One region of the Micromonospora sp. NPDC048930 genome, then DNA from elsewhere that is predicted to be linked to it. Evidence: predicted binding sites of a transcription regulator. Region 1 holds the regulator's gene; the other holds the start of a gene.

Region 1 (3,406 bases):
CCGGCCGCTGCGGTAGAGCGCGAGCATGAGCGCGCCGCGCAGCCGCTCGCGCAGCGGGGCCTGACCCACGGCGGCGAGCAGCTCGTCGGCGAGGTGCCCGTGCCGGCCGAGCGCGAGGTCGAGTTCGGCGGCGAGCTCGCGGGCGGACCAGCGCCCCTCGTCCAGTCGCACCGCCTCGGCCCGCACCGCCGGCACGGGAATGTCGGCGTAGGCCGGGCCGCGCCACAGGGCGAGTCCCTCGTCGAGGACCCGACGGGCGTCGGTGAACCGGCCGGCGTCCCGCAATTCGTGAGCGGTGCGTACCGCTTGTTCGAAGCGGGTGGCGTCGAAGGCGTCCCCGGCGAGGGCCAGCAGGTAGCCGGACGGCCGGGTGGCGAGGACCTCGGCGGCCGGTACGCCCGCCTGGTCGAGCAGCCGGCGCAGGCGGGAGACGTACGCCTGCAAGCTGCCGCGGGCGCTCGCCACCGGCTTGTCGGACCACAGCCGGTCGACGAGCGTCTCGGCGGGCACCACCCGGTTGAGGTCGAGCAGCAGGGCGGCGAGCAGCGTACGCAGCTGAGCGGCCGCGAGATCGACCGGTACGTCTCCGACGCGCACCTCGACCGGTCCGAGCACGCGGACCTCCAGCGCGCCGCCGTGCCCCACCACGCCGTCCACCACACCTTCCCCGCCGGCCGCATGCCGTCCGGCGCCCCGGACCGGCATGCTGCCAGAGTGGAGCCGGCAGCCGGCTCGACCATTCGGGCCGCTAACCGGGTGATCCGGACCATGGGACCCAGCGGGTCGGTCAGAAGGATAAGTACGGCGAGCCGCCATCCGGCCCGGCCGCCACCGACGTTCCACCGAGTGCCGGTGGCCGGCCGGAGGGTGGTGGGAACCCTGTACGGCGAACGGGCCGGGACCCCCTCCCGCGGCGTCACCGCGTCCCGGCCCGCCCGGGTACGACGAACGGGCCGGGACCCCCTCGCACGGCGTCACCGCGTCCCGGCCCGCCCGGGTACGACGAACGGGCCGGGACCCCCCGTGGGTCCCGGCCCGCACGTCGCGGATCGTCAGCGTTCCGATCCGCCCTGGCTCCGGCGCCTCGTCTCGGCGCGCCCCTGGTCGATGCCGTGATCGACCTGGTCGGCGAAGCGCCCTTCCTTGATCTTGTCGGTGAAGCGTCCCCCGGTGACCCGGTCGAATCGCTCACGGACGTTCTCGGCCACCTTCTCCAGCCGGTCCTCCGCCTGTTGTGCCACCTTCTTCGCCGATTCCGCCATGGCTCCCCCTGCCAGTTCGGCGTCCGGATTGAGCTGGTTGGCCCTGATTCACAGGCTAGCGAACCCCACCCCTCGCACGCCTCACTTTCCCGGAACCCACTGCCCGCCGCGTCATCCACGGCGAGATCTTGGAAGATTTCGGCCCCTCCGGGGGCCGTCTCCTTCCAAGATCTCCGGATGGCAGAAGCGTGAAGGCCGGCGCGGCCCCGGAGGGGGGCGCGCCGGCCTTCGGCAGCGGAACTGGTGGCTACGCGGTCAGCGGTCGGGAGTGCGGCGAGGGCGCCAGACGACCAGCGCGGTCGAGGTGCGGTTGGTGGGTACGAGGTCGCCGCGCGAGAAGCCACCCAGCGACTCCAGCTCGGCGATCCGGCGATACGCGGCGTCCAGCTCCGCCTCCAGCCGGGCCACCCGCTGCTGAGCCTCCTCCAGCAGGCGCTCCAGCCCGATGATCCGCTTGACCCCGGCCAGGTTGATCCCGTCGTCCTGGCTGAGCCGCTGCACCTCGCGGAGCAGCACCACGTCCCGGACGCTGTACCGGCGACCGCCGCCGGCGGCCCGACCGGCCTGGACCAGACCCAGTCGGTCGTACTGGCGCAGGGTCTGTGGATGCATGCCCGCCATCCGCGCCGCCACCGAGATCATCAGCACCTTGGCCTCGTAGGCAGGGTCACCCGAGCCGACGAACTCCTCCGACATCCCCGCTCACCTCCGCTGCCTTCCACCCGGTCAACTGAATCGACGCACCCGCGCGTCGAGATGTTCCCGCGCGGCCGGCGGCGTCTGCTCCGCGAACGCCTCGAGCGCCGCCCGCGCCTCGTCCGACACCTTCGCCGGGACCACCACGTCGAGGGTGACCAGCAGGTCACCGGCGCGGCCGTCCTTGCGTACGACGCCCTTGCCCCGGGCCCGGAGCACCCGACCGCTCGGCGTACCCGGTGGCACCCGGAGGGTCACCGTGCCGTCCAGGGTCGGTACCCGCAGATCGGTGCCGAGCACCGCCTCCGCGAACGTGACCGGCACGGTCAGGGTCAGGTCGTCCCCGCTGCGCCCGAACAGCTCGTCCGGGCGGACCTTCACCTGGACGAACAGGTCGCCCGCCGGACCGCCCCGTTCGCCCGGTTCGCCCCGGCCGGCCAGCCGGATGCGCTGGCCGTCGGCCACCCCGGCGGGGAAGCGGACGTTCAGCGTCCGGGTCTTGGTCACCCCGCCGGTGCCGTGGCACTCCGGGCACTTCTCCTCGACGATGGTGCCGACGCCCTGGCAGTTGCGGCACGGCTCGGAGAAGCTGAACGACCCCTGGTTGCGGGTGGTCACCCCGGCGCCGTGGCAGACCGGGCAGGCCACCGGCTGGGTGCCGGGCTTCGCCCCGTTGCCGTGGCAGGTGTCGCAGACCCCGGGGGCGCGCAGCGTCAGCGGGAGGGTGACCCCGCGTACCGCGTCCTCGAAGTCGAGCGCCACCTCGGCCTCCACGTCCCGGCCCTTCGCGGGACCGCGCGGGCGGGTGGCGCCACCGGCGCCGCCGCCGGTGAAGAGCGAGCTGAACAGGTCGCCCAGGCCACCGCCGCCGCCGAACCGGGCCTCGCCGCCGGCCGCCCCGCCGAACAGGTCGGAGACATCGAACGGCATGCCGCCCGGCTGGCCACCGCCACGGGCGCTGCGGCGGAACGCGCCGGAGCCGAAGAGGGACCGCATCTCGTCGTACTCGCGACGCTTCTTGTCGTCGCCGAGCACGGCGTACGCCTCGGAGACGGCCTTGAACCGCTCCTCGGCCTTCGGGTCACCGGGGTTGTGGTCCGGGTGCGACTCCCGAGCCAGCTTCCGGTACGACTTCTTGATCTCGTCCGAGGAGGCGGACTTCTCCACGCCAAGCACGGCGTAGTAGTCCTTCTCGATCCAGTCCTTGGAACTCACCGGTCCACCCCCTTCCACGGGACGTACCCCGATCGTCCCGCCCGCCCGACGTGGGCGGGCGGGACGTCACGGGTCGGCACTACTCTGGATCGGCGACCGCGACCAGGGCGGGCCGCAGCAGCCGTTCGCCGAGCTGGTAACCCCGGCGCATGACCTGCACGCAGGTCGGTTCGGTCACGTCGGCGGAGGTCTGGTGGGCCACCGCCTCGTGCCGGGTCGGATCGAACGGGTCG
Region 2 (3,406 bases), on a different contig from region 1:
CGTCGGGTCGGACGCGAGCGCGACGGCGACCTTCCGCAGGATCTTGGCCAGGGCCCGTTCGAGCTGCCGGACGCCGGCCTCCCGGGTGTACTCGCCGGCGATCAGGGCCAGCGCCTCGTCGGCGACGGTCACCTCTTCGGCGGTCAGTCCGGCCCGCTCCCGCTGCCGGGGCAGCAGGTGGTCCCGGGCGATGGCCACCTTCTCGTCCTCGGTGTAGCCGTCCAGGGTGACCAGCTCCATCCGGTCCAGCAGCGGGCCGGGGATGGTCTCCACCACGTTCGCGGTGGCCAGGAAGAGCACGTCGGACAGGTCGAGGTCGACCTCGAGGTAGTGGTCGCGGAAGGTGTGGTTCTGCGCCGGGTCGAGCACCTCGAGCAGGGCCGCGGCCGGGTCGCCGGAGTAGCCGACGGCCAGCTTGTCGACCTCGTCGAGGAGCACCACCGGGTTCATCGAGCCGGCCTCGCGCAGGGCGCGGACGATCCGGCCGGGCAGCGCGCCGACGTAGGTGCGCCGGTGGCCGCGGATCTCGGCCTCGTCGCGGACGCCGCCCAGGGAGACCCGGACGAAGTTGCGGCCCAGCGCCCGGGCGATCGACTCGCCGAGGCTGGTCTTGCCGACGCCGGGCGGGCCGGCCAGGGCGAGCACGGCCCCGGAGCCGCGGCCGCCGACCACGCCGAGGTTGCGCTCGGCGCGCCGGTTGCGCACCGCGAGGTACTCCAGGATGCGGTCCTTCACGTCGGCCAGGCCGGCGTGGTCGGCGTCGAGCACCGCGCGGGCCGCGGCCAGGTCGGTGTTGTCCTCGGTACGCGTGTTCCACGGCATCTCGAGGACGGTGTCCAGCCAGGTCCGGATCCAGCCCGCCTCCGGGGAGGCGTCGCTGGCCCGTTCCAGCTTGCCGACCTCGCGCAGGGCGGCCTCGCGTACGTTCTCCGGCAGGTCCGCGGACTCGACCCGGGACCGGTAGTCGGCGGAGCCGTCCGGCTCGTCCTCGCCGAGCTCCTTGCGGATCGCGGCGAGCTGCTGGCGGAGCAGGAACTCCCGCTGGGACTTCTCCAGCCCCTCGCGGACGTCGCTGTTGATCTGCTCGGTGATCTCCTGCTCGGCCAGGTGCTCCTTCACCCAACCGACCAGCAGCTCCAGCCGGGCGGTGACGTTCGGGGCGGCGAGCAGTTCGGTCTTCTGCGCCAGGCTGAGCCAGGGCGCGTAGCCGGCCGAGTCGGCCAGCTCGGAGAGGTCGGTCATCCGCTCCATCGCGTCGATGACCTGCCACGCGCCGCGCTGCTGGAGGACGGAGGTCATCAGCGCGCGGTACTCGCGGGCCAGTTCCCGGGCCTTGCCGGCCGGGGCGGGTTCGTCGAGTTCGGTCGCCTCGACCCAGAGGGCGGCGCCCGGTCCGGGCACGCCGGAGCCGATCCGGGCGCGGGCGAGGCCGCGGACCACGGCGGCGGGCTCGCCGCTGGGCAGCCGGCCCACCTTCTCGATGGTGGCGATCACGCCGACCGGGCCGTACTCGCCGTCGATGCGGGGCACGGCGAGGATCTGCTTGTCGCTGTGCGCGCGGGCCGCGTCGACCGCGGCCTGGGTGGTCGGGTCGAGGGTCACCGGGATGACCATGCCGGGCAGCAGGACGGCGTCGGTCAGTGGAAGTACCGGAAGAGTTGCCATCGAACACCTGCTATCACGTTGAGTTGAGCGTGACAGACTCAAGTAACAAAGCGTTCCCCTTGTTCCGGGTTGTGACCCACGCCACTCCTCCGCCGGGCCCCGGTCGGCCCCGGCGGCCCGGCCGCGCCATTCCGGCAGCACGGATTTGCCGACGCACCGAATGGCGAACGACCGGTATTGTTGCGAAATTGCCGCGCCGTACGTCAAACTCTTAGCCACACCCCGCCCGACACAGGGAGCAATGGCGATGGCAAGGAAAGTAATCACCGTTCTGACCGACGACCTGGACGGCGGAAAGGCCGACCGTACCGTCGAGTTCAGCCTGGACGGCGTGGCGTACACGATCGACGTCTCCGACGAGAACGCGGGCGTTCTGCGCAAGGCCCTGGACCCGTACATCAGCGCTGGCCGGCGGATCGGGCGCGGGCCGGTGGAGAGCGCCCGCACCACGCGCCGGACCACCCGCCCGGCCACCTCGGGAATGGACCGCGAGCAGAACCGCGCCATCCGGGAATGGGCCGCGAAGAACGGCTACGAGATTTCCGAGCGGGGCCGCATCCCCGTGTCGGTGGTGGAGGCGTACAAGAACCGCTGAGCCGTCCCGGCTCACCGTCGGGCATCCCGGGGTCACGCTGAGAAATCGGCGTGGCCCCGATGGCTTTTCCCGGTGTTCACAATTTTCAGCCACGAGAGGCCCGCCGGCGCCCGGTGCCAACCCCCGTCGCCCGTCCGGCGCCCGGACCCGCCGACGGCGGAACCGCCCAGGTACGCCCCGGGCGGCTCCGGCCGTCGTGATCCTCAGTTGACCCGGATCCGTACCACGTCGAACGCGGGCGTCTGGTTGGCCCGCTCCATCATCGGGATCCGGTGCGAACCGTCACCGGCCCAGACCGCGCACTGCGCGACACCCGACTGCGGCAGGCCGGGGATCTGGATGAGCACGTCGTCCGGCTGGGCGCTGCCCTTGCCGTCCTCGGTGGCCACGAAGAACGCCGGCACGTCCTGGGGGTTCGGCGGCTGGCGGAGACTGTTGAGCATCCGGCACGCGGTGTGGAAGTGGCCGCGCACCAGGCCCTGGTCGTCGAGCAGCGAGCTCTCCAGGTAGTAGCCGCCCTGACCGGCGGCGAGGAAGCGGTCCCGGACCAGGTTCCGGGTGCTGACCCGGAGGGTGAACGGCTGGTTGCGGCGGACCTGGTTGGGGAACTGGGTGATGAGCAGCGACGGGTTGTTCGCCGCCGCGCCGACCTCACCGAAAGCGGTGCTCACGCAGCGGTTGCCGGCCTGGAAACCGTCGTGCGGCTGCAGCCGGCTGTTGGTGCAGTCCTTGGCGAGCACACCCAGGCCGTTGCCGTTGTTCCCCCCGTTGTTGTTGCCGCCATTGTTGTTGCCGCCGTTCTGACCGCCGTTGTCGTCGCCACCGTTCTGACCGCCGTTCTGACCACCGCTCTGGCCGCCGTTCTGGGCGTTGTCGGCCAGCGCGCACTGGGCCAACTGGTCCAATCCCTCGGGACGCGGCGCGACCCGGCCGATCGCCGTGGCGATCCGATTCAACGTCGCGGTCCGCTTGTCCGCGAGCGGTCGCAGGACGCTGTTGTTGACGAAGTCCTGGCTCGTGTTGCTGCCCGCGGCGGCGAGCCGCCGGTTGGCCTCGGCGATCTGCGCGTCCAACAGGGCGAGGTTGCGGTCCACCTCGTCGCGCGCCTGATCGGGCACCTCCGGCAGTTTGCTCTTGACGTCCGGG

What was found. The regulator HspR, encoded in region 1, represses chaperone genes until heat shock. The targets are predictions, from matches to a motif close to TTGAGTNNNNNNNACTCAA.
Region 2: the regulator HspR is predicted to act here: its motif matches at 1,689-1,707, upstream of lon (endopeptidase La).

What each region holds. Positions count from the first base shown of each region.
Region 1 is NZ_JBICUB010000007.1:379,003-382,408, reverse strand. Features, by position in the region: gene ACGFI9_RS20940 (ATP-binding protein) at 1-705, opposite strand, end outside; gene ACGFI9_RS20935 (hypothetical protein) at 1,053-1,262, opposite strand; gene ACGFI9_RS20930 (heat shock protein transcriptional repressor HspR) at 1,518-1,958, opposite strand; gene dnaJ (molecular chaperone DnaJ) at 1,989-3,173, opposite strand; gene grpE (nucleotide exchange factor GrpE) at 3,253-3,406, opposite strand, start outside.
Region 2 is NZ_JBICUB010000003.1:532,046-535,451, forward strand. Features, by position in the region: gene lon (endopeptidase La) at 1-1,665, opposite strand, end outside; gene ACGFI9_RS11290 (Lsr2 family protein) at 1,913-2,260, shown strand; gene ACGFI9_RS11295 (hypothetical protein) at 2,464-3,406, opposite strand, start outside.